DNA from 3 places in the Pseudocitrobacter corydidari genome. Region 3 is predicted to be linked to each of the others. Evidence: predicted binding sites of a transcription regulator. Region 3 holds the regulator's gene; each other region holds the start of a gene.
The links. Region 3 encodes sigma-54, which starts transcription at its own class of promoters, with help from an activator protein. Its sites were predicted from a motif close to GTTGGCACANNTTTCGCTNT; they were not measured.

Region 1 (10,802 bases), 1.8 Mb from region 3:
GCAAAGATACCGGTCAGGATACAACCTACAATGCCGCACACGCCGTGAACGCCGAAGACATCGCAAGGATCATCCACACGCAACCAGCGTTTCAGTATAGTGACGCCCCACAGCCCGGCCAGACCCGCCACGATACCGAGGATCAACGCGCCGCCGACCCCGATAAAGCCACACGCCGGTGTAATGCCGACCAGGCCTGCAATCGCCCCGGAACACGCGCCCAGCAGCGACGGTTTACCGCGCAGCGCCCACTCACCAAAGACCCAGCCCAGAATCGCTGCCGCGGTTGCCACTACGGTGTTCACGAAAGCCAGACCGGCAATTTCGTTCGCCGCGCTCGCTGAACCGGCGTTGAAGCCAAACCAGCCGAAGTAAAGGATGGCAGTACCGATAAACACCATCGGCAGGTTGTGCGGTTTAAACGCTTCTTTACCAAAACCGACGCGTTTACCAATCAGGTATGCGCCCACCAGGCCAGCAACAGCGGCGTTAATATGAACCACCGTACCGCCCGCAAAGTCCAGCGCGCCGTGCGAGCCCAACAGACCGCCGCCCCACACCATGTGCGCAATCGGAATGTAGGAGAGCGTCAGCCAGATAACCACGAAAATCAGCACCGCGGAGAAGCGAATACGTTCCGCCAGCGCGCCGACAATCAGCCCTACGGTGATGCAGGCGAACGAGCCCTGGAAAGCAACGTGAATATACTGATAAAACGTGCCCATCGGCGCGGTTATCGCAATACCTTTCAACATCATCCAGTCAAAGTTACCGAAGAAGCTGCCGCCGGTACCGAAGGCCAGCGTGTAGCCATAAACCACCCACAACACGCAGACCAGTGCGAACGTCACTGCCACCTGCGTCAGCATAGAGAGGACGTTTTTCCCACGAATCAGTCCACCGTAAAACAGGGCAATTCCCGGAATGGTCATAAACAGCACCAGCGCGGTACAAATCATCATAAAGGCGTTATCGGCTTTATCGATCGTCGCCGGAGCCGCCATCGCCAGACCCGGCAACAGCGCCAGAGCCGCCAAACCGGTTTTCAATTTTGCTATTTTCATTTTCTCGATCCCTATCACTGTGCGCCAGGAATTACAGTGCCGCTTCGTCGGCTTCGCCGGTACGAATACGAATCACACGTTGCAGCTCGGCGACGAAAATCTTACCGTCGCCAATTTTTCCGGTGTACGCCGCCTTGCTCACCACATCCACGACTTCATCAAGCTGGTCGTCGGCAATCGCGACGTCAATCTTCACTTTCGGCAGGAAGTTCACGCTGTACTCCGCGCCGCGATAAAGCTCGGCATGCCCCTTCTGACGACCGAAGCCCTTCACTTCCGTCACGGTCAGTCCCTGAATACCAATGGAAGACAGCGCTTCGCGGACGTCTTCGAGTTTGAATGGTTTGATTACCACGGTAACCAGCTTCATAGATCCCCTCCAGTCAGAATTCGGTAATGGCTGCTGCTACACGAGATAGATAAAGCAAGGGGCGTGCCAGAAATGAAAAGTCACAAAAATAGGCGGTTAACGGCATGAGGCGAGAGGCCATGCACGCGTTTTAGCAAGAAATGAAAAAAAAACGCACCATGCGAGTGCATGGTGCGTGATTGAATTGCACGCGCTGGTGCGTCTGTTAGCAAATTGCTTAAAAAAAGTGCATCAGGCGGTCAGTGTTTCATCCTGCGCGCTGGCGGCGAGTTCTTCTCCAGCCAGTTGAAGCTGATACATCTGCCAGTAACGGCCTTTTGCTTCCAGCAGTTGCTGATGCGATCCCTGCTCCACCGCCTGCCCGCGATGCAGCACCATAATGGTGTCTGCGTCGACGATGGTGGAAAGCCGGTGCGCAATCACCACAAGCGTCGTGTGTTCACGCACGGCAGCCAGCGCCTGCTGGATAGCCTGCTCGGTACCGGAGTCGATATTGGCGGTGGCTTCATCCAGAATCAGCACCTGCGGGGTATCAACCAGCACGCGCGCCAGCGCCAGCAACTGTTTTTGCCCAACGGAGAGATTGTTCCCCTGCTCGCCCAGCGGCGTATAGATACCGTCGCTCAGACTACGCGCCAGTTCCGCCAGCTGCACCGTTTCCAGAGCCTGCCATACCTGCGCTTCGCTGATATCACGGCCAAGCGTGACGTTCGCGAAGAAAGAGTCGGCCAGCACTACGGGGTCCTGCTGCACCATCGCGACGCCCTGACGTAGAACCTGGTGGCTCAAACTGCCAAGCGGGCGCCCCCCCAGGCGAATTTCACCTGAATTAGGTGAGTAATAGCCCATCAGCAGACTGGCAAGCGTGCTTTTCCCGCTGCCCGTATGCCCCACCAGCGCCACAAAACTGCGCGAGGGAATCGACAGCGAGATATCCTGCAACACCATCCGGTCATCGCGGTAAGCAAAGGAGACGTTATCAATTTCAATATCGCCGCTTTCCAGCGGACGGGCATCATCGCCGTAGGTCTGGCGCGGCCTGTCCATCAGTTCGAATACGCGCTCCCCGGCCACCACTGCCTGTTGCAGCATTGACTGCTGAGTGGTGAGTTCAATCAGCGGTTCATTGAGTCGACCCAGATAGCTGATAAACGCATAAAGTACGCCCACTTCAATCGTGCCCACCGACGTAAAGCCAAACAGCATCAACAGACCGCACAGTATTAACGTAGAGAAGAGGCTCAGCAGCGGGCGCAGCAGGAAGCCATCGAGACGCAGCGTTTGCATACGCGCCAGATAGTGCTGACGGCTATGTTCGCCGATGCGCTCGCCAAAGCGCGCCTGCTGACGGAACTGCTGGATAACGCTCATGCCGTTGATCACTTCGTTAAAACCGTCGTTGATATCCGCCAGATACGTCCGCACGCGACGCACGATAGGCGTGCTGTAGCGTTGGTAAATCACCATCACCGTCAGCACCGCCGGGAAGATGCACACCGCCACCAGCGCCATGCGCCAGTCGAGGCTGAACATCGCCACCAGCATCGCGCCAATCAGCGCCGCGCTGCGCAGCACCGTCGCCACGACGGTGACGTAGAGATCGCGGATCACTTCCGTGTCGTTAGTGACGCGGGAAATCAGCTGCCCGACAGGTTGCGTATCAAACTCGCTCAGCGGCTGGCGCAGCGCGGCGTCCATCACGTCGCTTCGCAACTGTTGCACCACGCCGACCGCCGCGCGGTTAAACAGCAGCGATTGGTTATAGTGCAACGTTGCCGCCAGCAGTTGCAGGCCGATATACGCCGCCGCCAGCCCCGCAACGGTGCCCAGCGGCAACGTGTGTTTCGCCACCATATTATCGATGAAGTAGCTTATCAGCACCGGCCCCGAGACTTCCGCCGCTGCCGCAACCCATAGCATCACCACGGCAATAGAGAGCGGTTTGCGCCACGGTGAGCCGTAGGCCAGCAATCTTTTTAATGTCGGCCACAGTTGACCAAAATTACGCATCGGTCACCTCCGACGGTTCTTCATCCAGCGCCGCTTCCAGTTGCTGATAGCGATACATATCACGATACCAGCCCGGCTGCGTCACCAGCTGTTCATGCTGCCCGCGCTGGCACAGATGCCCGTGCTGCATCACGATGATTTCACTGGCTTCCGTCAGCGCCGACAGACGATGCGCGCTGATAATCACCGTGCGGCCTTCGCCCCACTGGCGCAGGTTATGCAAAATTTGGTGCTCGGTACGACCGTCCACCGCCGAGAGCGCATCGTCGAGGATCAGGATTTCTGCGTTGAGCAACAGCGCGCGCGCAATCGAAATGCGCTGCTTCTGCCCACCGGAGAGCATCACCCCACGCTCGCCCACTTCCGTGTCGTAACCCTGCGGCAGACGCAAAATATCCTCATGGACGCTGGCGAGACGCGCGACGTGTTCAATCTCTTCTTGTGTCGCGCCGGGACGACCAAGGGCAATATTATTTCCTACGGTGTCAGAAAAAAGGAACGGCGTCTGGCTGACTACCGCCAGGCGGCTGCGCCAGGCATCCAGTTTGAGTTTTGGCAGGGCGATACCGTGGAAATCGATTTCGCCTTTTTCCACGTCGAAGTGACGCTGAATCAGAGACAGAATGGTGGATTTACCGGAGCCCGTTGGGCCGCAAATGCCCAGCATCTGCCCCGGTTGCAGCGTGAAGTGGACTTTCGTCAGCGTCGCTTTTTCCGTTTGCGGATAATGGAACTGGTCAATGGCGACCTTCAGCACGCCGCGCCCGTCCGGCACCGATTCAGTGCCGTCATTGACCACCGGCGCTTCCATTAACATGGCACGAATACGGCTGTAGGCGGCACTGCCGCGCTCGACGATATTAAACATCCACGCCAGCGCCAGCATCGGCCAGATCATTAAACCAAGATACATCACAAAACTGGTCAATTGACCGAGCGTCAATGTTCCCTGCATCACCATCCAGCTTCCGCCGCCAATCGCCAGCAGGTTTGCCATACCGATGGCGATATAAATCGTCGGGTCAAAACGGGCGTCAATACGCGCCACGCGCATATTCTTCGCCCCGGTATCTGCCGCATCGGCGGCGAACAGCGCAGACTGGCGATCTTCCAGGCCAAAGGCTTTAATCATGCGAATACTGGTCAGGCTCTCTTGTGTGCGGTCGTTCAGGCTGGAGAACGCGGCCTGCGCCAGCTTGAAGCGGTTATGCAGCATGTCGCCATAGCGCTTAATCGCCAGCGCCATAATCGGCATCGGTAACAGCGCCAGCAGCGTGAGTTGCCAGCTAATTTGCGTGGACATCACAATCAACACCGCGCAGCCCATCACCAGCGAATCGACCAGCGTCAGCACGCCTTCCCCGGCGGCAAAGACCACGCGGTCAACATCGTTGGTGGCGCGCGCCATTAAATCACCGGTGCGGTGACGCAGATAAAATTCCGGGTGCTGGCGGCTCAACTGGCGATAAAAGTCTTCCCGCAGTTCGACCGCAAGCTGGTAGGACGCACCGAACAGCAGCACGCGCCAGACGTAGCGCAGCAGATAGACCACGATAGCAATCGCCACCATAAGGCCAATCCACATCCAGATGGTCGTTGCGGTGTAGCGTTGTTGGGTGACGCCGTCAACGACGTAGCCCACCACCTTCGGCGGGATCAGTTGAAGAATGGCGATAACCACCAGCAGCGCGACGGCGCCAAGATAGCGACGCCACTCCCGGCGGAAATACCAGCTTAATTGAGCAAATAATCGCACGCAGTAAAATTCCAGAGATAGTGTTATTCGATGGGAAGCGCAGTGGTGTATTTAATCTGTTCCATCGCAAAACTTGAGGTGACGTCCGACAGTCCGGGGACGCGATTCACCAGGCTTTTATAAAAATCATCGTAGCGTTTCATGTCGGCGACCTGTACCCGCATCAGGTAGTCATATTCGCCTGCCATACGCCAGAAGCCGAGCACCTCGGGCATCTGGCTGACTTCATTCACGAAACGACTATACCATTCACTGCTGTGATGTTGCGTTTTTATCAGCACAAACGCGGTGAGGCCGAGCCCCAGTTTCTCCGCATCCAGCAACGCCACGCGCCCAAGCAAAATGCCGTCATCTTCCAGCCGCTTGAGCCGCTTCCAGCAGGGTGTGGTGGTCAGATTAACGGCATCGGCCAGTGCCTGCAAAGAGAGGGTGCAATCCGTTTGCAGCAGCGAAAGCAGCTTGCGGTCAATTTTATCTAACATCGCCCACCTCAGGAGAAAATTTTTCTCCTGTAAGTCTATTTTAAAGTGGAGATAGCAACAATTTTTTCCGCATCTTTCGCTAAGCTAGGCACAAAATGACAAATGGAAAATCACCATGAACAGCACCTGGGTCAAAAACGCCATTAGCGAAATTAACGCCGATTATCAACGCAGCGCCGACACGCACCTGATTCGTCTGTCGCTGCCGGCGTTTCCCGGCATTCAGCTCTACTTAAAAGATGAAAGCACTCACCCAACCGGCAGCCTGAAACATCGTCTGGCGCGGTCGCTGTTCCTGTATGGCCTGTGCAACGGCTGGATCAAAGAAGGCACGCCCATTATTGAAGCGTCTTCCGGTTCCACCGCCGTGTCGGAAGCCTATTTTGCTCGCCTGCTGGGGCTGCCGTTTATCGCCGTCATGCCCTCGTGCACGGCCAAACGCAAAAACGAACAGATTGAGTTCTACGGCGGACGCTGCCATTTCGTGCAGAGCGCTTGTGAAATTTATGCCGCCTCCGAAACGCTGGCGCGTGAACTTAACGGCCACTATATGGACCAGTTTACGTTCGCCGAACGCGCGACCGACTGGCGCGGTAACAACAACATCGCCGACAGTATCTTCCGCCAGATGAGTCATGAACCGAACCCGATCCCTGACTGGATTGTGATGAGCGCAGGCACCGGCGGTACATCGGCGACCATCGGCCGCTACATTCGCTGTCAGGGGCATAACACGCAGTTAATGGTGGTCGATCCGCAAAACTCGGTGTTTATGGACTACTGGCAAAGCCGCGACGGCAGCCTGCGCAGCAGCGTTGGCAGTAAAATTGAAGGGATTGGCCGTCCGCGCGTCGAGCCCTCCTTTATTCCAGATGTTGTGGATGACATGCTGCGGGTACCGGATGCGGCAAGCGTCGCCACCGCACAATGGCTGGAAAGCCAGTTAGGCCGCAAGGTTGGCGCATCCACCGGCACCAACATGTGGGGCGCATTGCAACTCGCGGCACGGATGCATAAAGAGGGGCGCAGCGGGTCAATCGTGACGCTGCTGTGCGACAGCGGCGAGCGATATCTGGAAACCTATTACAACGCAGAATGGGTAAAAGAGAATATCGGCGATCTCGCACCGTGGCAGGCGGAAATTGAGTGCCTGCTGGCGAGATAATTTGCCCTTAATGCCTGATGGCGCTTTGCTTATCAGGCCAACCAAAGGGACAGGTCGGGTGAGCGTAAACGCCACCCGACTGGTTGCTCAGGGTAAATACGTCAACGGGCCACCTAAAATACTGATGTCATCAGAGGTGGAAATAAATCGCTCTTCTCCCGACAGATGCCACACGCCTTCCGTTTTGACGCCAGACTCCAGATCTTCCACGGGCTCGTCATGGTACCAGGCTATCTGCACCAGCCCTCTGTAACATACGCGGTAATATCCTTCCGTCATCATGTTGCCCTCCGTAAATGTGCCAGATAATTATGATCTGTATTATTTGTTATACAAATGTAACAGCATTTAATGTCTGTTTTCTGGCCAATCCCTTGATTTATTTATGACAAAAAAAGCCGGGCTTTCAGGGCCCGGCTTGCTGGAAAGGTCTCATTATTCGGGGGAATAAGGAAGGTTGGGTTTGTCCAGCCAATGAGTCAAATAGTGGGAGACCGCCTGGTTCTGGCAGTGTCCGATAACCGGTAGGTGCGGCAATGCCGCTTTCAGCTGCCCCATCGCGTTGCCCATCACCAGGCCACGCCCGACCAGGCTCAGCATTTCGCGATCGTTCATGGCATCGCCAAACGCCATACATTCCTGCATCGTCAGGCCAAGATGCGCGCTAAGCACCGTCAGCGCCGCGCCCTTGTTGCAGCCAACTGGCAATACTTCCAGACAATCCACCGCCGAAAAACAGAGATGCGCACGATCGCCCAATGCCTCTTGTAGCTGAATGCTCAGACGCGCAAGATCATCGTGATCGCCGCAGAAACAGATCTTGGTCACCTCATGGGCCGGGATCTGCCGCAGATCGCGCAGCTGATAGTGAAAGCCGCTGTACATATGCGCCTGCAACATTTCGGGAATCGCTTTGCCGGTGAACCAGCCGTTATCGTTGAAAACATGCATGCTGGCGTGGGTTTCCCAACGGGCATGCAACACTTCATCGGCCACGTCCGGAGAGAGATCGCTGCGATGCATGACATCGCCGTGCAGAGAGTGAACGCGGGTTCCGTTGCCGGTGATCAGGAACGCATCGAGCGCCAGTTGATCAATCAGCGGGCGCATTTCAAGAACATGCCGACCCGTGGCGAAGGTCAGCGTAATGTCGCGTTCGCGCAGGCGCTTGAGCGTGGCGATGGTCTCATTACCCAGCCGATGATCGGGCATCAGCAGAGTGCCATCCATATCAAATGCCGCCAGTTTTGCCATTTTATCTCCGCCTGTGATCCCGCTCTCTTGCGTACCAGTATTGCCTGAGATATACGGAAGTAATACTGAATTGTTCATATTTATTGTTCCGGGTTTTTATGCGACTGCTTAACCGATTAAACCAGTTTCAGCGCCTGTGGCTGCCCTCTTCCGGCGCGCCGCAGCAGGTCACCATTGCCGATCTCGCGGCGCGCTGTTTTTGTAGTGAGCGACACGTCCGCACCCTGTTGCGTCAGGCAAACGAGGCGGGCTGGCTCAGTTGGCAGGCGCAGTCCGGGCGCGGGAAGCGCGGTACGCTAACCTTCCACACGACACCGGACGCACTGCGTAATGAGATGATGGAGCTGGCATTAAACAGCGGTCAGCAACACAATGCGCTGGAGCTGGCACAGCTGGCGCCGGTGGAACTGCGCGCGCTGCTGCACCCTTTTCTGGGCGGCCAGTGGCAGAACAATACGCCGACGCTGCGTATCCCTTACTATCGTCCGCTGGAGCCACTGCATCCTGGGTTTTTAGTGGGTCGCGCCGAACAGCATTTAGCCGGGCAAATCCATTCCGGGCTGACCCGTTTTGGCCGCGATACCGCCCGCCCGGAAGGCGATCTTGCGCATCACTGGGAGGTTTCAGCGGATGGGCTGCACTGGCAGTTCTATATTCGCTCCACCCTGCACTGGCACAATGGCGACCCTATCGAAACGCGACAACTCAGGCAACGGCTGGAAATGCTGCTGACGCTGCCCGGTTTACGCAGACTGTTCGCCAGCGTGGAACAAATCGCCCAGCCCCACGCCCAGTGCCTGAGCTTTACGCTTGCTCGCCCGGATTACTGGCTGGCGCATCGGCTGGCAAGCTATTGCAGCGTGCTGGCGCATCCGGACGATCCCACGCTCGGTAGCGGCCCGTTCCAGCTGAAGATCTTTGAGCCTGAGCTGGTACGTCTGGAAAGCCACCATCGTTATCATCTGGGGCATCCGCTGTTGCAGGCGATCGAGTTCTGGATCACCCCACAGCTGTTCGAACAGGATCTCGGCACCAGCTGCCGTCATCCGGTGCAAATCGCCGTCGGCGAAGCGGAAGAGCTCAGCCAGTTGCGGCTGGTGAGCAACAGCATCAGTCTCGGCTTTTGCTACCTGACATTTCGTCAGAGTTCACGGCTCTCAAAAGCGCAGGCACAGCGGGTAATTGCGCTGATTCATCACAGCGGCCTGCTGCAATCATTGCCGGTGGATGAAAACCTGATTACCCCCAGCCAGGCGCTGCTTCCCGGCTGGGCAATTCCGCCTGTGCCGGAAGACGACACGCCCCTGCCGCCGCGTCTGACGCTGCATTATCATCTGCCTGTTGAATTGCACACCATGGCCGAAGAACTGAAGCGGGCGCTGGCGCAGCAGGGCTGCGAACTGACGCTCTGCTTCCACGATGCGAAAAGCTGGGACGATTATCCGGATCTTGATCAGGCCGATCTGCTGATGGGCGATCGGTTGATTGGCGAAATGCCGGAATACACGCTTGAGCAGTGGCTGCGCTGCGATCCGTTATGGCCCGCCATACTGAGCGAGTCACGTTACTCCGCGCTGATTACCGCGCTGGATGCCGCGCAGGCGCAAGCGGACGAGACACAGCGCATCGCGGCGCTAAAAACCATCTTCACCCTGTTAATGGAAGAAGGCATGCTCACGCCGCTGTTTAACTATCAATATCAAATCAGCGCGCCGCCGGGGGTAAACGGCATTCACCTCAACGCACGCGGCTGGTTTGATTTCACCCAGGCCTGGCTGCCGCCATCAACGCGGTGAAGAAGCTGGTCGCCACGCTGCCCGCGCGTTACCATAGCGTCTTTATCGTCATCAACAGGAAATGCTATGAAACGCGCGGTTGTCGTCTTTAGCGGCGGACAAGATTCCACTACATGCCTGGTGCAGGCGCTCCATCAATATGATGAGGTCCACTGCGTCACTTTTGATTATGGTCAGCGTCATCGCGCAGAGATCGACGTCGCCCGTGAACTGGCATTAAAACTGGGCGCGCGTGCTCATAAAGTGCTCGACGTCACCCTGCTTAATGAACTGGCGGTCAGCAGCCTGACGCGTGACAGTATTCCGGTGCCGGACTATGAACCGGACGCTGACGGTATTCCGAATACCTTTGTGCCGGGACGCAATATTCTGTTCCTGACGCTGACGGCGATTTACGCCTATCAGGTAAAGGCCGAAGCGATCATCACGGGCGTTTGTGAAACCGATTTTTCCGGCTACCCGGACTGCCGCGACGAATTCGTGAAGGCGCTGAATCACGCGGTGAACCTCGGCATGGCGAAAGATATTCGTTTCGAAACGCCGCTGATGTGGCTCGATAAAGCCGAAACCTGGGCGCTGGCGGACTACTGGGGCAAACTCGACCTGGTGCGCAGCGAAACGCTGACCTGCTATAACGGGATTAAGGGCGATGGCTGCGGGCATTGCGCGTCCTGTCATCTGCGGGCAAACGGGCTGAACCACTATCTGGCGGATAAAGTCGGCGTGGCGGCAGCGATGAAGCAGAAAACCGGGCTGAAGTAAACGCGGTGGGTTGCCGGGGGCGCTGCGCTTGCCCGGCCTGGCGGCCATGTGTAGGCCCGGTAAGCGCAGCGCCACCGGGCAATGCGCACTTACGCGACCATCTGCTCCAGGTGTTCGCGTAACTCCCCTTCCAGAGGCAACGC
Region 2 (10,802 bases), 520 kb from region 3:
TGTTGGGGAAAACTCTGATTTTATATTTATGTGCCGTTTCGCTGCTTGTTAGTTTAGCTCAACAAGGTAAAGTATCACTCATTGGCGAGGACGCCGGAAGGATTTCTAACTCAGGATGAGGGTCAGGAGCGCCAGGAGGCGAAGACTTAGGATTGTCAGGATGACAAACGTCCGGAGACGTAGAAAAAGGAAATGGAATCGTACAGGGATTGTTCCAGGCTAAAGGAAAGACAGGGTGTGTCGGTAGCTAACATGGAATGTAGCGCCCGTTGAGGGTGGAGAGTCAAGAAAAAGGCGACAGATTACTCTGTCGCCTTTTTTCTTTGTTGGTATTCTGCTAGATTCCGCCTCAATTCTATACTGAATAAAACGGCCATAAGACGACACCATGAAAAAACCAACATCTGCACCGCGTGCCAAAACACGCCGCAAAACCCGCGAAGAACTGGACCAGGAAGCGCGCGACCGTAAGCGCCAGAAGAAGCATCGTGGCCATACGCCGGGCAGCCGTGCAAGTGGCGGCGGTGAGTCGGGTCGCTCGGGCCAAAAAGGTCAGGAAAAAGATCCCCGTATTGGCAGTAAAAAACCTGTTCAGTTGGGCGTTACCGCTGTGCAGACACCCCCTCGTCAGCAAAAACCAAAAAGCGAGAAACCTATGCTTTCACCGCAAGCTGAGCTGGAGCAGTTAGAAACGGATGAGCGTTTGGATGCGCTGCTGGAACGCCTGGAAGAAGGCGGAAAACTGAATGCTGAAGAGCAAAGCTGGGTCGATGCCAAACTGGATCGCATCGACGAGCTGATGCAGCAGCTTGGCCTCTCCTACGACGATGACGAAGAAGAAGAGGAAGAAGAGGGCAAGGAAGACATGATGCGTCTGCTTAAGGGCGGAAACTAACGTTTGCATGCAGTCGGTTTCCCGGTCCTGCTTATAACCCTTCTGGTTATATGTTATCTGGTGTGGTTATTCGTTAAACTACAACGGTTGTCGCGGCGTCAAAAACGGCTGCGCAACCGGCTAATGGCTCAACAAGGAGCCAGGCCGGCACGCCGTCGTCGTTAGCGACGTCACTGGAAGGAGTAAGCATGTCTGTGCAGTTAATCGACTGGGATCTGGCCCTGATCCAGAAATATAACTATTCCGGGCCACGTTACACTTCGTATCCCACCGCGCTGGAGTTTTCTGACGCGTTCGGCGAAAGCGAGTTTCTGAATGCGGTTGCACGTTATCCCGAGCGGCCGCTGTCGCTGTACGTGCACATTCCGTTCTGCCATAAGCTCTGCTATTTCTGCGGCTGCAATAAAATTGTCACTCGCCAGCAGCATAAAGCCGATCAGTATCTCGACGCGCTGGAGCAGGAAATTCGCCACCGCGCACCATTGTTCACTGAGCGCCATGTTACCCAGCTACACTGGGGCGGCGGCACGCCAACCTATCTGAATAAAGCGCAAATTTCTCGCCTGATGACGCTGCTGCGCGAGAACTTCCACTTTACCGCCGACGCCGAGATCTCGATTGAAGTTGACCCGCGCGAAATCGAACTGGACGTGATCGACCATCTGCGCGCTGAAGGATTTAACCGCCTGAGCATGGGCGTGCAGGACTTCAACAAAGAAGTTCAGCGTCTGGTAAATCGCGAGCAGGATGAAGAATTTATCTTCGCGTTGCTGAATCACGCACGCGAGATTGGTTTTACCTCAACCAACATTGACCTGATCTACGGCCTGCCGAAGCAGACGCCGGAAAGTTTCGCCTTTACGCTTAAACGCGTGGCGGAACTGAATCCGGATCGCCTGAGCGTCTTTAACTATGCGCATCTGCCCACCCTGTTTGCCGCGCAGCGTAAAATTAAAGATGCAGATTTACCGACCGCCCAGCAGAAGCTGGATATTCTTCAGGAAACCATCTCGTCGCTCACTGATGCCGGTTACCAGTTTATCGGTATGGATCACTTCGCCCGTCCGGACAACGAGCTGGCCGTTGCTCAGCGTGACGGCGTGCTGCATCGTAACTTCCAGGGCTACACCACGCAGGGCGATACCGACCTGCTCGGCATGGGCGTGTCGGCGATCAGCATGATTGGCGACTGCTACGCGCAGAACCAGAAAGAGCTGAAACTCTATTATCAACAGGTTGATGAACGCGGCGATGCGCTGTGGCGCGGCATTGCCCTAACGCGCGATGACTGCATTCGTCGTGACGTGATTAAGGCGTTGATTTGTAATTTTCGCCTGGATTACGCCGCCGTTGAGCAGCAGTGGGATCTGAACTTTGCTGACTATTTTGCAGAAGATTTAAAACTGCTGGCGCCGCTGGCGAAAGATGGGCTGGTGGATGTGGATGAAAAGGGGATTCAGGTGACGCCAAAAGGTCGTCTGTTGATACGTAATATCTGCATGTGCTTCGATGCTTACCTGCGCCAGAAAGCGCGGATGCAGCAGTTCTCACGCGTGATTTAAGTTATTGCCCCGTGGCGCTTACCGGGCCTACAACGCCTCGTTGTTTGTAGGCCGGATAAGCGAAGCGCCATCCGGCGCAACGCTGCGCTACTCCATCCCCAGCTCTTTCAGCTTGCGCGTCAGGGTATTACGCCCCCAACCCAGCAAACGCGCGGCTTCCTGTTTATGCCCCTGAGTATGACGTAGCGCGGTTGTCAGCAGTGTACGCTCCATTTCCGGCTGCGCTTCTGATAACAGGTTTTGATGACCGGAACGCAGCGCGCGATCGGCCCACTGCGCCAGCAGCGTCGCCCAGTTATCCGGCTGAGTGTGGGTCGAACCATCCGGAACGGTGGTTTCGAACAGTTCGCTCGGCAGATCCTGAATCAACACTTCCTGGCCTGCGGCCATCACCGTCAGCCAGCGGCAGGTGTTTTCCAGCTGGCGTACGTTGCCAGGCCACGCCAGACGCGTTAGCGCCGCTTCGGTTTCCGGGTGCAGCAGTTTCACTTCTACGCCGAGCTCGCGTGCGGCAATTTGCAGGAAGTGACGCGCCAGACGGGGAATGTCCTCGCGACGCTCGCGCAGCGGCGGCAGATGCACGCGGATCACGTTCAGGCGGTGGAATAAATCCTCGCGAAATTTCCCCTCCTGCACGCGCAGCTCCAGATTCTGGTGAGTCGCTGCAATGATACGCACATCCACTTTTACCGGTGCATAGCCGCCGACGCGGTAAAACTGCCCATCTGCCAGCACGCGCAGCAAACGGGTTTGCACATCGTTCGGCATGTCGCCAATTTCATCGAGAAACAGTGTGCCGCCGTCCGCCTGCTCAAAACGCCCCTGACGCACGGTATTCGCACCGGTGAACGCGCCTTTCTCGTGGCCAAAGAGTTCGGATTCAATCAAATCTTTCGGTATCGCCGCCATGTTCAGGGCGATAAACGGCGCTTTCGCGCGAGGGCTGTGGCGATGCAGCGCATGTGCGACAAGCTCTTTACCGGTACCGGATTCGCCGTTAATCAGCACGCTTATTGATGACCGGGAGAGTCGCCCGATAATGCGAAAGACGTCCTGCATCGCCGGCGCTTCACCGATAATATCGGCGGTAGGCCCGAACGCGGGCACGTCGCGCGGCTGCTGCTGTTCCTGATAGTGGCTGATGGCGCGTTCAACCAGCGCCACCGCCTCATCGATATCGAACGGTTTGGGCAGGTAATCGAATGCGCCTTGTTGATAAGCGCTGACCGCCGCGTCCAGATCTGAATGAGCGGTCATTATGATGACCGGAAGCATCGGATGACGCTGTTTAATCTGTTTCAGCAGCGCAAGGCCGTCCATGCCCGGCATACGGATATCCGATAGCAGCACGTCCGGCGTTTTGGTGGTGAGCGCGTCCAGCACCTCGTTGCCGCTTTCAAATGTGGTACAGCTTAAGCCCGCCCCGGTGAGTGCGCGTTCAAGCACCCAACGGATGGAGCTATCGTCATCTACGACCCAGACTATCCCTCGTTGCATAAACACACCTTATTTTCGAATTGGCAGGTAAACCGAGAACTCGGTATGGCCTGGCCAACTGGTAAATTCAATTTTTCCGGAATGCTGATCGATCAGGCTGCGGGCGATAGATAAACCCAGCCCGGTGCCGCCTTCGCGGCCACTTACCATCGGATAGAACAGCGTGTCCTGTAAATGGGACGGAATGCCCGGCCCGTTATCTTCAACGTCAATACGTGCCGCCAGGCGATAGCGCTCGCCGTGCAGCGTTAACTGGAACGCGGTGCGCGTGCGCAGAATGATCTCGCCGCCTTCTGGCCCTAACGCCTGCAACGCATTGCGAACAATATTCAGCAAAACTTGTTCAATCTGGTCGGGATCGTGCGGTAACTCCGGCAAACTCGGATCGTAATCACGCACCAGCCGCACGTTATCCGGCAGCTCCATCGACACCAGCGAAAAGACGCGTTCGGCCACCTTGTGGATGCTTTCGGTCACGTGCATGCCCGGCTGTTGCGGCCCCAACAGTCGGTCGACCAGGTTGCGCAGGCGGTCGGCCTGCTCAATGATCATTTTGGTGTATTCAGTGAGCGACGGGTCGGGCAGCGCTCTGCTTAACAGCTGTGCTGCGCCGCGTAGGCCGCCGAGCGGGTTTTTAATCTCATGGGCTAAGCCACGGACCAAATCACGCGCCGCAATCTGCTGGGCGTGCTGTAGCTGCTCCTGGCTCAGACGACGTTGGTTATCCATCGGGGCCATCTCCAGCAAAATAAAGCCGTCAGGCAGCCGCTGGGCCGTCAGAGAGAGGATATGCGAGCGTCCGTCGATCACCAGCGTCACTTCGTTATCCGTGAAGCCCTGGCCCGTTTGCAGGCTCTCCTGCATCAAACCGATATTCAGCGAGAAATAGCTCAGCAGTTCCGGTAACGGCGTACCGAACAGTTTTCGCGAGCTTTGCGCCAGCAGCTGCTGCGCCGCCGGGTTGGCGTAATGCACCGCCAGGTCGTCATCGACCAGCAGAATGCTATTAATTAAAGAATTGAGGATCTGCCCAGCATCGGGCAGCGCGCCGGTTGCCATTTAGCAGTCTCCTTAGATTGCACTGTTTTAGTGCATTATAGCTGGATGGACGGGAAAAAGGCGCTAACTACGCGTTTTTGTGGAGAAAAAAGCCCATCCAGAGATGGGCTAAAAGTTCCACGGCAACAACTTACTCAGCTTGTTCTTGCCGCCAGGTGGCGACAAGAAGTGGGCGGAGAATGACTAACTTAAATTAAACGCTGTAGTACAGCTCGAACTCTACCGGGTGCGGAGTCATGCGCACACGGTCATCTTCTTCGCGGCGCAGCGCGATGTAAGCATCGATGGATTCGTCAGTGAACACACCACCGGCTTTCAGGAACTCGCGGTCCAGATCCAGTTCTTTCAGTGCTTCTTCCAGAGAACCCGCAACCTGTGGGATCTCTTTCGCTTCTTCCGGCGGCAGGTCATACAGGTTTTTGTCCATCGCTTCGCCCGGATGGATTTTGTTCTTGATGCCGTCAAGGCCAGCCATCAGCAGCGCTGCGAAGCACAGGTACGGGTTAGCTGCCGGGTCCGGGAAGCGCACTTCGATACGACGCGCTTTCGGGCTGGTAACAACCGGAATACGGATGGAAGCTGAACGGTTACGGGCAGAGTAAGCCAGCATAACCGGCGCTTCGTAACCCGGGACCAGACGTTTGTAGGAGTTGGTGGTCGGGTTCGCCAGGGCGTTGATTGCTTTTGCGTGTTTGATAACACCGCCGATGTAGTGCAGCGCCTGCTCAGACAGACCCGCGTATTTGTCGCCAGAGAACAGGTTTACGCCGTTCTTGGACAGAGACATGTGGCAGTGCATACCGGAACCGTTATCGCCAAACATCGGTTTTGGCATGAAGGTTGCGGTTTTACCGAAACGGTGCGCAACGTTGTGAACGACATATTTGTAGATCTGAATTTCGTCCGCTTTTTTAGTCATGGTGTTGAAGCGGGTCGCGATTTCGTTCTGACCTGCCGTTGCCACTTCGTGGTGGTGAGCTTCAACAACCAGGCCCATTTCTTCCATGATCATACACATGGTAGAACGGATGTCCTGGGAGGAATCGACCGGCGGAACCGGGAAGTAACCGCCTTTCACGCCCGGACGGTGACCTTTGTTACCACCTTCGTATTTGGTGGAAGAGTTCCACGCGCCTTCGATATCGTCGATAGCCACGTGAGAACCGGAAATGGATGCGCCGAAGCGGATGTCGTCAAACAGGAAGAATTCTGGTTCTGGCCCGAACAGTACGGTGTCGGCGATGCCAGTAGAGCGCAGGTATTCTTCAGCGCGTTTTGCGATAGAGCGCGGGTCACGGTCATAGCCCTGCAGGGTACCTGGTTCCAGGATATCGCAGCGGATGATCAGTGTAGGTTCTTCGTAGAACGGGTCAATGAGTGCGGTAGATGCGTCCGGCATCAGAACCATGTCAGATTCGTTAATGCCTTTCCAGCCGCCGATAGAGGAGCCGTCAAACATTTTGCCTTCTTCAAAGAATTCGGCATTAACCTGATGGGAAGGGATAGTGACGTGCTGTTCTTTACCTTTGGTATCGGTGAAGCGCAGATCGACAAACTTCACTTCGTGCTCATTCAGCATCGTCAAAACGTGTTCAGCGGACATACTTTACATCTCCCGGATTTGTCATTGTCGTCGTGGTAACGAGGTCTTCAAACACTTCTTAAAAGTGGCGTTGTTGCCCTGAAATTTATAAAGCGAAATCTGTGCCAACTTTTAAATTACCCCCAAAAGGCGCTATCATGCGCATCATAGTGCAAAAGGGCTGCACCACGATGGTGTCATTGCACCAGTATAGTGCTTATATGTGAACATAGAGCACCATATTGGTGCAATTTGCGTTAAGGTGCCCTTTTTTCGCTCCGTGAAAGCGATCACAAAGGAACTCTGCAATACTTGTTTGCGGAGGATGTTTGTGATCCTGTTTTGTACTGCGATTAATCCGTGTACAATAACGCGCTATTTCTAATGCCCGAGGCAAAGTTGTGATCGAAAATTTGCGTAACATCGCCATCATCGCGCACGTTGACCATGGTAAAACTACCCTGGTTGATAAGCTGCTGCAGCAATCCGGTACGTTTGATGCACGTGCCGAAACTCAAGAGCGTGTGATGGACTCCAACGATTTGGAGAAAGAGCGTGGGATTACCATCCTCGCGAAAAACACCGCTATCAAATGGAATGACTACCGTATCAACATCGTTGATACCCCAGGGCACGCCGACTTCGGTGGTGAAGTTGAACGTGTAATGTCCATGGTAGACTCCGTGCTGCTGGTCGTTGACGCATTTGACGGCCCGATGCCGCAGACGCGCTTCGTGACCAAGAAAGCCTTTGCCTATGGCCTGAAACCTATTGTTGTTATCAACAAAGTTGACCGCCCTGGCGCGCGTCCTGACTGGGTTGTTGACCAGGTCTTTGACCTGTTCGTTAACCTTGATGCGACCGACGAACAGCTGGACTTCCCGATCGTTTACGCCTCTGCGCTGAACGGTATCGCGGGTCTGGATCACGAAGACATGGCTGAAGACATGACCCCGCTGTATCAGGCGATTGTTGACCATGTTCCTGCGCCGGACGTCGATCTCGACGGTCCGCTGCAGATGCAGATCTCCCAGCTGGACTACAACAGCTATGTGGGTGTTATCGGTATCGGCCGTATCAAACGCGGTAAAGTGAAACCGAACCAGCAGGTCACTATCATCGATAGCGAAGGCAAAACCCGTAACGCGAAAGTCGGTAAAGTTCTGACCCATCTGGGGCTGGAACGTATCGATAGCGATCAGGCGGAAGCTGGCGACATCATCGCAATCACTGGTCTTGGCGAACTGAACATCTCCGATACCATTTGCGATACGCAAAATGTGGAAGCGCTGCCGGCGCTGTCCGTTGATGAACCGACCGTTTCCATGTTCTTCAACGTCAACACCTCTCCGTTCTGCGGTAAAGAAGGTAAATTCGTTACCTCTCGTCAGATCCTTGATCGTCTGAACAAAGAGCTGGTCCACAACGTTGCGCTGCGCGTTGAAGAAACCCCGGACGCAGACGCATTCCGCGTTTCTGGCCGTGGTGAACTGCACCTGTCCGTTCTTATCGAAAACATGCGTCGTGAAGGTTTCGAAATGGCGGTTTCCCGTCCGAAAGTTATCTTCCGCGAAATCGATGGCCGTAAACAAGAGCCGTTCGAAAACGTTACGCTGGACGTTGAAGAGCAACATCAGGGTTCTGTGATGCAGGCTCTGGGTGAGCGTAAAGGCGACCTGAAAAACATGAATCCAGATGGCAAAGGCCGCGTACGTCTCGACTACGTGATCCCAAGCCGTGGCCTGATCGGCTTCCGTTCAGAATTCATGACCATGACTTCCGGTACCGGTCTGCTGTACTCCACCTTCAGCCACTACGACGATGTTCGTCCGGGTGATGTGGGTCAGCGCCAGAACGGCGTACTGATCTCTAACGGCCAGGGTAAAGCAGTTGCGTTCGCACTGTTCAGCCTGCAGGACCGCGGTAAGCTGTTCCTGGGTCACGGTGCTGAAGTTTATGAAGGCCAGATCATCGGTATTCACAGTCGTTCTAACGACCTGACTGTAAACTGCCTGACCGGTAAGAAACTGACCAACATGCGTGCGTCTGGTACAGACGAAGCAACGGTTCTGGTTCCGCCGGTTAAAATGACGCTGGAACAGGCTCTTGAGTTCATCGATGACGACGAACTGGTAGAAGTGACTCCGCTGTCTATCCGTATCCGTAAACGTCACCTGACCGAGAACGACCGTAAACGCGCGATGCGCGGTGCGAAAGAAGAGTAATCCTCCTCTTTAACGCATGAAAAACCTGCCAGCGATGGCAGGTTTTTTTTTGCCCTGACATCACCAGGGTTACTGCTTAAGAGAGCTTTGTCACAATTATCCGCAAAGTTCTGCGGCGCTGTTTGCGTTCATTTTCACCGTGAGCGTAAGATGCATCATCTGGTTTAAACCAATAGGATTAAAACAAACAATGACGGAAAATCAGTCCACCGTTGAGAATGCCAAAGAGAAGTTAGATCGGTGGTTAAAAGATGGCCTTACCCCGCCGGGCGGAAAGCTCCCTTCTGAAAGAGAGTTGTGCGAGCTGCTGGGCATCAAACGTATGACCCTGCGCCAGGCATTGTTGAACCTTGAGGCGGAATCAAAAATCTTCCGCAAAGACCGTAAAGGCTGGTTTGTCACGCAACCGCGTTTTAATTACAGCCCCGAACTGTCGGCAAGCTTTCAACGCGCGGCCATAGAGCAGGGTAGAGAGCCCTCCTGGGGATTTACGGAGAAAACCCGTATTACGGACCTGCCGGAAATGCTGCTGCCTCTGACGGCGGCGACGCCCTCTGAGACGCTTTATCGCGTAACCGGCTGGGGCGCGCTGGAAGGCCATAAAGTCTTCTATCATGAAACGTTTATCAACCCGGAAGTGGCGCCGGGCTTTATCGATCAACTTGAAAACCACTCTTTTTCCTCGGTGTGGGAAAAATGCTATCAAAAAGAGACCATCGTAAAAAAACTAGTGTTTAAACCCGTCAGAATGCCGGGCGATATCAGTAAATATCTGGGGGGTTCTGCCGGTATGCCAGCTATTTTAATTGAAAAACACCGGGCCGACCGGAATGGCAATATTGTACAAGTAGATATTGAATATTGGCGGTTTGAGGCGGTTGACCTCATCATTAATCTGTAGGTGTTTTATGCTCACAATAAATAACGCAAGAAAAATTCTACAACGTGTCGATAATCTTCCTCTTTATCTGCATGCCTACGCGTATCATTTAAATATGCGTCTGGAAAGGGTATTACCAGGTGATTTGCTGGATATTGCTCATGAGAATCAGCTACGCGGTGTAAAAATTCACGTACTGGATGGCGAGCGCTTCTCGCTGGAAAACATGAGCGATAATGAACTCGCCGCTTTTGGTGAGAAAGCGCGTCAGCTCAATCTGGATGTGCATATCGAAACCAGCGCTTCCGATAAAAAAGCGATCGATTTGGCTGCCGGCATTGCCTTAAAAACGGGCGCGTCATCGGTCCGTTTCTATCCGCGCTACGAAGGGCATTTGCAGGAAGTGATGGCGATGATTGCCTGTGATATCGCATACATTCGCGATACCTATCAGGGCAGCGGGTTGACCTTCACTCTTGAACAGCATGAAGACCTGAAGAGCCACGAACTGGCGATGCTTATTCAAGACAGCGGGATGGATTCTCTCTCCTTACTGTTTGATTTTGCGAACATGATTAACGCCAACGAACATCCTTTGGACGCGTTAAAAACCATGTCCCCGCATATCACCCAGGTGCATATTAAAGATGCGCTTATCGTCAATGAAGACGGTGGACTGGGGCATAAAGCCTGTATTTCCGGGCAGGGCGACATGCCATTCAAAGCGTTATTAACTGACCTTATCTGCCTGGGCGATGAAGAGCCGCAGGTGATGGCTTACGGCCTGGAAGAAGAGGTGGATTACTATGCTCCGGCATTTCGTTTTGAACACGAAGGGGATAATCCGTGGATCCCCTATCGCCAAATGAGTGAAACGCCGTTACCTGAACAAAATGCGCTGGAAGCGCGGCTGTGCAAAGAAAAGCAGGATGCGGTGAATCAGATAAATTATGTTCGGAGCGTGCTGCAACAAATAAAACAAGAGGCGACGCATCTTCTAAATCATTAATAAGCTTTAAATTCATTGTCAGTTAATAAAAACCATCCTACAGGGATGGCCGGTATCCTATTGCCTTTTAAGACAGCGATTTAAAAAATCGCT
Region 3 (10,802 bases):
TTAACAGCATGAGTAAGTTAGCTCCCTGTTCCTAAGAGATCGCGGCGATAGTCGCCCGCAGGATAGCGGAACGGCACAGGCCCGTCGGCAATGCCGTCGAGGAACTGGCGTACCCGAGGATCGTCGTTTTCCTGCAATGCCGACGCGCTCCCGTGCGCGACAATTTTTTTATCCGCCACGATGTAGGCGTAATCCGCGATACTCAGCACTTCAGGCACATCGTGCGAAACCACGACACAAGTGACACCGAGCGCGCTATTGAGTTCCGAAATCAGTTTGACCAGCACGCCCATGGTGATCGGGTCCTGGCCAACAAAAGGTTCATCAAACATGATGAGGTCGGGCTCAAGCGCGATAGCGCGCGCCAGCGCCGCACGTCGCGCCATGCCGCCGGAGAGTTCTGACGGCATCAGTTTCGCCGCCCCACGCAGGCCGACAGCTTCCAGTTTCATCATCACCGTGCTTTTCAGCAGGGCGGGAGGAAGATGCGTGTGCTCACGAATAGGATAGGCGACATTGTCAAAAACGTTCATGTCGGTGAACAGCGCGCCGGACTGAAACAGCATGCTCATGCGCTTACGCACGGTATACAGGCGCGAGCGGGACATCTCCGGCACATTTTCGCCGTCAAACAGGATCTCGCCGCTGTCCGGTGGGATCTGCCCGCCAATCAGGCGCAGCAGCGTGGTTTTGCCGATGCCCGACGGCCCCATGATGGCAGTAATTTTTCCGCGCGGCACCGAAAGCGAGATATTGTCAAAGATGACACGGTTCCCGCGCGTGAAGCTCATTCCCCGGACATCAACAAGATTCGCTAAACTCTGGCTCATACGTTTACCTTTACCAGGACCTTAACAGGGGGAGCATGGAATGATTCCCTGCCCTAAACCCGACATTCTTACAGAATCTGCTCTGCTTTGGTTAACGAAATCTGGCATTTGTTTTACTTTTACAGCGCATAAAGTCAAAATTAAGAATTCGTTACGACCAGGCGTTACGGACTAGCGATTATACCTTAAGAAAGGACTTTGAATGCTTTTAGCGACGGCTCTGTTCATAATTGGTTTACTTCTGGTGGTTTACAGCGCCGACCGTCTGGTTTACTCCGCATCAATACTGTGTCGCGCGGTAGGCATCCCGCCGCTGATTATTGGTCTGACGGTGGTCAGCGTCGGCACATCATTACCGGAAATTATTGTTTCTTCCGCCGCCGCGCTGCACGGGCAAGTTGATTTGGCCATTGGCACCGCCATTGGCTCGAATATCATCAATATTTTATTGATCCTCGGGCTTGCCGCCTTGCTGCACCCTTTTACCGTGCATTCTGATATCCTGCGCCGCGAAGTTCCCTTAATGTTAATCGTCAGCCTGCTGGCGGGCTATGTGTTGTATGATGGTGAATTATCACTGTTTGATGGCGTTTTTTTGCTCGCGCTGGCGGTGCTTTGGTTGCTGTTTACCGTTAAAATCGCCCGGCTGGCGGAACGTCAGGGAAACGATAGCCTGACCCGCGAACAGGTCGCGGAGCTACCCCGCGAAGGTTCGCTGCCGGTTGCGTTCCTGTGGCTCGGTATCGCGTTGATTATTATGCCCATGGCGACGCGTATGGTGGTGGATAACGCTACCGTACTGGCCAATTTCTTTGCCATGAGCGAGCTGACCATCGGCCTGACCGCCATTGCGCTGGGCACCAGTCTCCCAGAACTGGCAACGGCAATCGCGGGCGTGCGCAAAGGCGAAAATGACATTGCCATTGGTAATATCATCGGCTCCAACTTTTTTAATATCGCCATTGTTCTTGGAATACCGGCGCTGCTGGCGCCAGGCGCGTTTAACCCACTGGCCTTCACCCGCGATTACGGCGTGATGGTTATCGTGAGCGTGATTTTTGCGTTGCTGTGCTGGCGACGTCAACAAATTGGCCGCGTGGCGGGCGCGCTCTTAACCGGCGGGTTTATCGCATGGCTGGCGATGCTCTGGTGGGCGACGCCGCTCTTTGTAGAATGAATCGGGATAACATTATGTCGCAAATCGATTTGCAACCGGGTTTTGACTTCCAGAAAGCCGGGAAAGAGGTGCTGGAGATTGAACGCGAGGGCCTGGCCCAGCTCGATCAATACATCAACGACGACTTCAGCCGCGCCTGTGAGAAAATCTTCTACTGCAGCGGTAAAGTCGTGGTGATGGGCATGGGGAAATCCGGGCATATTGGCCGCAAAATGGCTGCGACATTTGCCAGCACCGGCACCTCCGCGTTCTTCGTGCATCCGGGCGAAGCCGCACATGGCGATTTGGGCATGGTAACGCCGCACGATATCGTCATCGCCTTGTCTAACTCCGGTGAATCAAACGAAATTCTGGCGTTGATCCCGGTTCTGAAACGTTTACAGGTGCCGCTGATTTGCATGACCAGCCGCCCGGAAAGCAGTATGGGCCGCGCGGCGGATATCCATCTGTGCGTGAAAGTGCCGAAAGAAGCCTGCCCGTTGGGCCTGGCGCCGACCTCCAGCACCACCGCGGCGCTGGTGATGGGTGATGCGCTGGCAGTTGCGCTGCTGAAAGCGCGCGGTTTCACTGCCGAAGATTTTGCGCTCTCCCACCCCGGCGGCGCACTTGGTCGCAAGCTGTTGCTGCGCGTAAACGATATTATGCACACCGGCGACGAAATTCCGCGCGTCAGCAAAGAAGCGTCTTTGCGTGATGCGCTGCTGGAAATTACCCGCAAAAACCTCGGCATGACGGTAATTTGCGATGCCAACATGAAGATCGACGGTATCTTCACCGATGGTGACCTGCGCCGTATCTTTGATAACGGCGCCGATTTGCGTAGCCTGAGCATCGCCGATGTGATGACCCCAGGCGGTATTCGTATCCGTCCGGGTACGCTGGCCGTTGATGCGTTAAACCTGATGCAATCCCGCCACGTCACCTGCGTGCTGGTTGCCGATGGCGATCACCTGCTGGGCGTCATCCATATGCATGATTTACTGCGCGCAGGCGTAGTGTAAAAGGATTAAAAACAATGAGTAATGCTGTCACTTCCGTGGCAACCTGTTACGGCCCGGTGAGCACCGAATTTATTGAGAAAGCGGCGAAAATTCGCCTGCTGATCCTCGACGTCGACGGCGTGCTGTCCGATGGTCTGATTTACATGGGGAATAACGGCGAAGAGCTGAAAGCCTTCAACGTGCGTGATGGCTACGGTATTCGCTGCGCCCTGACGTCCGGAATCGAAGTTGCCATTATTACCGGGCGAAAAGCTAAACTGTTAGAAGACCGCTGTGATACGTTAGGAATTACCCATCTTTATCAAGGGCAATCCGATAAACTGATCGCCTATCGCGAGCTGCTTAGCAAGCTCGGTTTGCAGGCCGATGAAGTCGCTTATGTGGGCGACGATCTCATCGACTGGCCGGTCATGGCGGAAGTGGGTTTAAGCGTTGCGGTCAATGACGCGCATCCGCTGTTGCTGCCGCGTGCGGATTACGTCACCCGTATTGCCGGTGGACGCGGCGCGGTCCGCGAAGTGTGCGATCTCCTGTTGCTGGCGCAAGGGAAGTTAGAGGAAGCCAAAGGGCAATCGATATGAGTAAAACCAGACGTTGGGTTATTATCCTGCTTTCGCTTGCGGCGCTCATCCTCATTGGCATCAATCTGGCCAGTAACGATGATGACGGCCAGGCGGTTGTCAATGCGAATGACCCAACTTATAAAAGCGAACATACCGATACGGTGGTCTACAGCCCTGAAGGCGCGTTGAATTATCGGTTAATCGCAGAACACGTCGAGTATTTCTCCGACGAAGCTGTCTCGTGGTTTACCCAGCCGCGACTGACCACGTTTGACACCGAAAAAGTGCCAACCTGGTCAATCAAAGCCGATAAAGCGAAGCTGACAAACGATCGCATGCTGTACCTTTACGGTCACGTTGAAGTTAACGCGCTGACCCCTGACGCGCAATTGCGCAAAATTACGACGGATAACGCCCAAATCAACCTGGTCACCCAGGATGTTACCTCTGATGATTTGGTGACGTTATACGGAACGACATTTAATTCCAGCGGCCTGAAAATGCGCGGCAATTTACGCAGCAAGAACGCCGAGCTGATTGAAAAGGTTAGAACCTCCTATGAAATTCAGAACAAACAAACTCAGCCTTAAGCTGGCGCTCGCCGGTTCTCTGCTGGCAGCCAGCCTGCCGGCACTGGCACTGACTGGTGATACTGACCAGCCGATTCACATTGAATCCGATCAGCAGTCGCTGGATATGCAGGGCAATATCGTGACCTTTACCGGCAACGTTATTGTGACCCAGGGCAGTATCAAAATTAACGCCGACAAGGTCGTGGTGACCCGCCCTGGCGGCGAAAAAGGCAAAGAAGTGATCGACGGCTACGGTAACCCGGCGACCTTCTATCAAATGCAGGACAACGGCAAGCCGGTGAAAGGCCACGCCGCCAAAATGCATTATGAACTGCAAAGTGATTTCGTGGTGCTGACCGGCAACGCGTATCTGGAACAGGTCGACAGTAACATCAAGGGCGACAAAATCACTTACCTGGTTAAAGAACAGAAAATGCAGGCGTTTAGCGAAAAAGGTAAACGCGTCACGACCGTTCTGGTTCCGTCCCAGTTGCAGGACAAAAACAAAGACCAGGCTCCGGCACAGAAGAAGAGTAACTAATTCGTTATGGCGACATTAACTGCAAAGAACCTGGCTAAAGCCTACAAAGGCCGCCGTGTGGTAGAGGATGTCAGTCTGACCGTCAACTCCGGTGAGATTGTGGGCCTGCTCGGGCCGAACGGTGCGGGTAAAACCACCACCTTCTACATGGTGGTCGGTATCGTGCCGCGCGATGCGGGTAACATCATTATTGATGACGAAGATATCAGCCTGCTGCCGCTGCACGCCCGTGCGCGCCGCGGGATTGGCTATCTGCCACAGGAAGCGTCCATTTTCCGTCGTCTGAGCGTATACGACAACCTGATGGCCGTGCTGCAAATTCGCGACGATCTCACCAGCGAACAGCGCGAAGACCGCTGTAATGAGCTGATGGAAGAGTTCCACATCGAACACCTGCGCGACAACATGGGTCAATCGCTCTCCGGGGGCGAACGTCGCCGCGTAGAGATCGCCCGCGCGCTGGCCGCAAATCCGAAATTTATCCTGCTGGATGAACCGTTTGCGGGCGTTGACCCAATCTCCGTTATCGATATCAAACACATCATTGAGCACCTGCGCGACAGCGGTCTCGGCGTGTTAATCACTGACCACAACGTCCGCGAAACGCTGGCGGTGTGTGAGCGTGCGTATATCGTCAGCCAGGGGCAGCTTATCGCCCACGGCACCCCGACAGAGATCTTACAAGACGAACATGTTAAACGTGTGTATCTTGGGGAAGACTTCAGACTCTGATAGGGTAGAAGCATGAGAGAGGTTAGCCGGAGATTATCGCACTGAACATGAAGCAAGGTTTGCAATTAAGGCTCAGCCAACAGCTCGCCATGACGCCACAGCTGCAACAGGCTATTCGCTTGTTACAGCTGTCGACGCTGGAACTGCAGCAGGAACTTCAGCAAGCGCTGGAGAGTAATCCCCTGCTTGAGCAAACCGATATTCATGAAGAAATCGATGCCAAAGAGACGCCGGATAACGAAACGTTAGACAGCGCCGATGCGCTCGAACAGAAAGATATGCCGGAAGAGCTGCCGCTTGATGCCAGCTGGGATGAAATCTACACCGCCGGAACGCCCTCAGGCACCGGCGCAGATTACCAGGACGACGAACTGCCGGTCTATCAGGGCGAAACCACCCAGTCCCTTCAGGATTACCTGATGTGGCAGGTGGAACTCACGCCGTTTACCGACACGGACCGCGCGATAGCCACCTCCATTGTCGACGCCGTTGACGATACCGGTTATCTGACCGTCCCGCTGGAAGATATCCTTGAGAGCATGGGCGATGACGAAATCGGTCTGGATGAAGTCGAAGCGGTGCTTAAACGGATCCAGCGATTTGACCCGGTGGGTGTCGCCGCCCGCGATCTCCGCGATTGCCTGCTTATTCAGCTCTCTCAGTTTGCCAAAGAAACCCCCCGCCTCGCCGAAGCCCGTCTGATCATCAGCGACCATCTCGATCTGCTTGCCAACCACGATTTCCGATCGTTAATGCGCGTCACGCGTCTGAAAGAAGACGTGTTGAAAGAAGCGGTGGATCTGATTCAGTCACTGGATCCGCGTCCGGGTCAGTCGATCCAGACCGGTGAGCCGGAGTATGTTATTCCTGATGTGCTGGTGCGCAAAGTCAGTGGCCGCTGGGTGGTGGAACTCAACGCCGACAGCATTCCACGTTTGCAAATCAACCAACACTACGCGGGCATGTGTAACAACGTCCGTAACGACGCCGACAGCCAGTTTATTCGCAGCAACCTACAGGATGCGAAGTGGCTGATTAAAAGCCTTGAGAGCCGCAACGATACGTTGCTGCGCGTCAGCCGCTGCATCGTTGAGCAGCAGCAGGCGTTTTTTGAGTCCGGCGAAGAGTATATGAAACCGATGGTGCTGGCGGATATCGCCCAGACCGTCGAGATGCACGAATCCACGATTTCACGCGTGACGACGCAGAAGTATTTGCATAGCCCGCGCGGTATTTTTGAGCTTAAGTATTTCTTCTCAAGCCATGTGAATACTGAGGGTGGCGGTGAAGCCTCATCCACGGCGATCCGCGCGCTGGTGAAGAAATTGATTGCCGCGGAAAATCCCGCGAAACCACTGAGCGACAGTAAGCTGACCTCCATGCTCTCCGATCAGGGTATCATGGTGGCCCGTCGAACCGTTGCGAAGTACCGAGAGTCTTTATCCATTCCGCCGTCTAACCAGCGTAAACAACTGGTCTGACTCAACTGATAAGGAAGACACTATGCAGCTCAACATCACTGGACACAACGTCGAAATCACTGAAGCCCTGCGCGATTTCATCAACACGAAATTCGTGAAGCTGGAACAGTATTTCGAGAGGATCAATCAGGTCTATATTGTGTTAAAAGTGGAGAAATTGACGCACATCTCGGATGCGACCCTGCATGTTAACGGGGGCGAACTTCATGCCAGCGCGGAAGGGCAAGATATGTATGCCGCTCTCGATCTGTTGATCGACAAACTGGCGCGGCAGCTTAATAAACATAAAGATAAACTGAAACAACACTAATTGTCCGGGCGGTCGCCCGATGCCGGTAAAGTGTCGGGCGATGCTTAGGTGAAATTATGATAAATAACGATTCGGCTCTACAACTGAGCAATGTGCTTAACCAGGAATGTACCCGCAGTGCTGTTCACTGCCAGAGTAAAAAACGTGCGCTGGAAATCATCAGTGAACTGGCGGCAAAGCAGTTAGGCCTGCCTCCGCAGGTGGTGTTTGAAGCGATTCTCACCCGCGAGAAAATGGGCAGTACCGGCATTGGCAATGGCATCGCCATTCCACACGGTAAGCTGGAAGAAGATACGCTGCGCGCCGTGGGCGTTTTTGTGCAGCTTGAAACGCCGATCGCGTTCGACGCCATCGACAATCAGCCTGTCGACCTGCTGTTTGCTCTGCTGGTGCCTGCGGACCAAACCAAAACGCACTTACATACGCTTTCACTGGTGGCGAAACGTCTGGCGGATAAAACTATCTGCCGCCGCCTGCGCTCAGCGCAGAGTGACGAAGAGCTTTATCAAATCATCACCGAAACGGAAAACAGTGATGAAGCGTAAGGGAAATGAGTTCGTACTGAGGAGAAACGGTACATGGTACTGATGATCGTCAGCGGCCGCTCAGGCTCGGGTAAATCCGTGGCCTTACGGGCGCTGGAAGATATGGGTTTCTACTGTGTGGACAACCTGCCGGTAGTCCTGCTGCCAGAGCTTGCGAAAACGCTGGCCGACCGGGAGATCTCCGCCGCCGTCAGTATCGACGTGCGTAACATGCCGGAGTCGCCGGAAATCTTCGAAAAAGCGATGGAAAATCTGCCGGACGCATTTTCTCCACAGTTGCTGTTCCTCGATGCCGATCGCAATACGCTGATCCGTCGTTACAGCGACACGCGTCGTCTGCACCCGCTTTCCAGCAAAAACCTGTCACTGGAGAGCGCCATCGACAAAGAGAGCGACCTGCTGGAGCCGCTGCGCTCACGCGCGGACCTTATCGTCGATACCTCCGAGATGTCGGTACACGAGCTGGCAGAAATGCTGCGTACCCGCCTGCTGGGCAAACGCGAGCGCGAACTGACGATGGTGTTTGAATCCTTCGGCTTCAAGCACGGTATTCCTATCGATGCGGATTACGTCTTCGACGTACGCTTCCTGCCGAACCCGCACTGGGATCCCAAACTTCGCCCAATGACCGGCCTCGATAAACCGGTTGCCGCATTCCTCGACAGGCATACGGAAGTCCATAACTTTATCTACCAGACCCGCAGCTATCTTGAGCTATGGTTACCTATGCTGGAAACCAATAACCGTAGCTATCTGACCGTGGCGATTGGCTGTACCGGCGGTAAACACCGTTCGGTGTATGTCGCCGAACAACTGGCTGACTACTTCCGCTCGCGCGGTAAGAACGTGCAGTCTCGTCACCGGACGCTGGAAAAACGTAAATCATGACCGTAAAGCAAACCGTTGAAATCACCAACCGGCTGGGCATGCATGCCCGGCCAGCGATGAAGCTGTTTGAACTGATGCAGGGTTTTGATGCGGAAGTGCTGCTGCGCAACGACGAAGGCACAGAGGCGGAAGCCAATAGTGTGATTGCGCTGCTGATGCTGGATTCCGCCAAAGGACGCCAGATTGAAGTGGAAGCCTCCGGCCCGCAGGAAGTCGAAGCGCTGGCCGCGGTTATCGCCCTGTTTGAATCCGGGTTTGATGAAGATTAAGTAGTCTCCCTTCCCCATGCCGGATGGCGGCTTCGCCTTATCCGGCCTACGAAAAGCGCCTCTACCCTAAAAACGCCATTTGGCGTTTTTTTTTATTATCCCTGTACAATTTGTGCGCTTTTTAGTCCAGGATTAACCTTAAGAAAACCTTAACATGGTTCGTTTATGTTTCATTTAAGTTTGGTGTCGATACTGGTCAATTGTCAGCAAATAATTCCAGGAGCGCGTCATGTTACATTTATCGGATCACACCCCCCTGGGCACCGGAAGACATCGTAAATGTTATGCGCATCCGGATGATGCCCAACGCTGTATCAAGATCGTTTACAACAACGATCAGGGCGGCGACAAAGAGATCAAGCGTGAGCTGGGTTACTACGCCCATCTCAACCGTCATCTGAAAGACTGGAGCGGGATCCCGCGTTATTACGGCACCGTTGAGACCGACTGCGGAACGGGTTACGTGTATGACGTGATCAGCGACTTTGACGGTAAACCGTCTATCACCTTAAAACAGTTCGCTGCGGAGTGTCGCTACGAAGAAGATCTGGTTGTGTTGCGTCAGATCCTGCGCACGTTGAAGAAGTACATCACCGAAAACCACATTGTGACCATGACGCTGAAACCGGCCAATATTCTGTGTCATCGCATCAGCGAATCGGAAGTGGTGCCGGTTATCTGCGACAACATCGGCGAATCAACCTTTATTCCACTGGCCACCTGGTCAAAATGGTTCTGTCGTCGTAAGCAGGAACGCCTGTGGGAACGCTTTATTGCGCAGCCGGTGCTGGCAGCCGCGCTGAAGAACAGCAAGCCGCGCGAAGAGCGCAGCGCGCTGGAGCTCTCTTCTCGTAAAGTTTAATGCAGTTGGTGGCGGGTCATGAAGGATTCGCCGCCGAGTTGACGCATCTGGCGCAGAATCCATGCCTGGCGGTTACGCACGTAGCCTGAAGGGGCATCCGCTTTAAAGCGAATCGGGTTCGGTAGTACCGCGGCTAACAGCGCCGCTTCCGACATGGTCAGCCTGCTGGCGGATTTATGGAAATAGCGCTGCGCAGCGGCCTCTACGCCAAAGGTGCCCTCGCCAAACTCAGCGATATTCAGGTATACCGTCAGGATACGTTTCTTACTCCAGACGGTTTCGATTCCCACCGTTAGCCCGGCTTCCAGCCCTTTACGCAACCAGCTACGGCCATCCCACAGCAGCAGGTTTTTCGCTGTCTGCTGCGACAACGTCGACGCGCCGCGAATGCGGTTTTCGTTGCGTTCGTTATGCGTAAGCGCCTTTTCGATCGCCTGAACATCAAACCCCCAGTGCTCCGGGAATTTCTGATCTTCGGCGGCAATCACCGCCAGTCCCATCCACGGCGAGATCTCATCCATGCTGACCCAGTCGGAATGCGCCACATAGTGAAAATCGCCACTCAGCCAGGCGCTTAGCTGGCGCTCGACCATCACCGCAGAAAAGGGCACTGGCACAAAGCTGAACAGCGCGATGCCGCCGCCCCAGAACAGCACCAGCAGCAACGCGACGCGCCAGGCGATACGTTTTATCCACGCCAGCGGTAAGACGCGCTTGCTCATTCAGCCAGAACCAGCACGCGCGCTACCAGCTTCTCAATGCCCTCGGCAGCTTCAGCGATGTTCTGCGCCAGCATGTAGGCCGGGGTGGTGACCACTTTGTTGTCTTCATCAACAACGATATCATCGACCGGACACGGCACGTGCTCCGCGCCCATCTCTTCCAGCACTTCCGCGGTGTCGATATCCGTGCCGATGGTAATGCGCAGCGGGAAATCAAAAATCTTCGGCAACATCGCCGGAGCGATACACATAAAGCCGAGCGGTTTGCCCGCCTGATGCATTGCCTGCGCCAGCGCTTTCAGATTTGCG

Region 1: a site for sigma-54 is predicted at 1,486-1,505, ahead of glnK (P-II family nitrogen regulator). Genes of this name have one in related genera too.
Region 2: a site for sigma-54 is predicted at 6,706-6,725, ahead of glnA (glutamate--ammonia ligase). Genes of this name have one in related genera too.

The regions. Positions count from the first base shown of each region.
Region 1 covers NZ_CP087880.1:2,573,327-2,584,128, forward strand. The annotation lists gene amtB (ammonium transporter AmtB) at 1-1,064, opposite strand, end outside; gene glnK (P-II family nitrogen regulator) at 1,096-1,434, opposite strand; gene G163CM_RS11985 (SmdB family multidrug efflux ABC transporter permease/ATP-binding protein) at 1,666-3,444, opposite strand; gene G163CM_RS11990 (SmdA family multidrug ABC transporter permease/ATP-binding protein) at 3,437-5,200, opposite strand; gene G163CM_RS11995 (Lrp/AsnC family transcriptional regulator) at 5,224-5,682, opposite strand; gene G163CM_RS12000 (PLP-dependent cysteine synthase family protein) at 5,798-6,847, shown strand; gene G163CM_RS12005 (hypothetical protein) at 6,935-7,129, opposite strand; gene cof (HMP-PP phosphatase) at 7,283-8,101, opposite strand; gene G163CM_RS12015 (SgrR family transcriptional regulator) at 8,200-9,897, shown strand; gene queC (7-cyano-7-deazaguanine synthase QueC) at 9,964-10,659, shown strand; gene G163CM_RS12025 (YbgC/FadM family acyl-CoA thioesterase) at 10,749-10,802, opposite strand, start outside.
Region 2 covers NZ_CP087880.1:3,897,712-3,908,513, forward strand. The annotation lists gene yihI (Der GTPase-activating protein YihI) at 389-895, shown strand; gene hemN (oxygen-independent coproporphyrinogen III oxidase) at 1,084-2,457, shown strand; gene glnG (nitrogen regulation protein NR(I)) at 2,545-3,954, opposite strand; gene glnL (nitrogen regulation protein NR(II)) at 3,964-5,013, opposite strand; gene glnA (glutamate--ammonia ligase) at 5,207-6,616, opposite strand; gene typA (ribosome-dependent GTPase TypA) at 6,997-8,820, shown strand; gene G163CM_RS18085 (GntR family transcriptional regulator) at 9,011-9,721, shown strand; gene G163CM_RS18090 (sugar phosphate isomerase/epimerase family protein) at 9,729-10,709, shown strand.
Region 3 covers NZ_CP087880.1:4,413,738-4,424,539, reverse strand. The annotation lists gene mlaE (lipid asymmetry maintenance ABC transporter permease subunit MlaE) at 1-10, opposite strand, end outside; gene mlaF (phospholipid ABC transporter ATP-binding protein MlaF) at 18-830, opposite strand; gene G163CM_RS20625 (calcium/sodium antiporter) at 1,033-2,007, shown strand; gene kdsD (arabinose-5-phosphate isomerase KdsD) at 2,022-3,008, shown strand; gene kdsC (3-deoxy-manno-octulosonate-8-phosphatase KdsC) at 3,023-3,589, shown strand; gene lptC (LPS export ABC transporter periplasmic protein LptC) at 3,586-4,161, shown strand; gene lptA (lipopolysaccharide ABC transporter substrate-binding protein LptA) at 4,130-4,684, shown strand; gene lptB (LPS export ABC transporter ATP-binding protein) at 4,691-5,416, shown strand; gene rpoN (RNA polymerase factor sigma-54) at 5,464-6,897, shown strand; gene hpf (ribosome hibernation promoting factor) at 6,920-7,207, shown strand; gene ptsN (PTS IIA-like nitrogen regulatory protein PtsN) at 7,264-7,752, shown strand; gene rapZ (RNase adapter RapZ) at 7,786-8,640, shown strand; gene npr (PTS phosphocarrier protein NPr) at 8,637-8,909, shown strand; gene yrbL (PhoP regulatory network protein YrbL) at 9,139-9,771, shown strand; gene mtgA (monofunctional biosynthetic peptidoglycan transglycosylase) at 9,768-10,493, opposite strand; gene elbB (isoprenoid biosynthesis glyoxalase ElbB) at 10,490-10,802, opposite strand, start outside.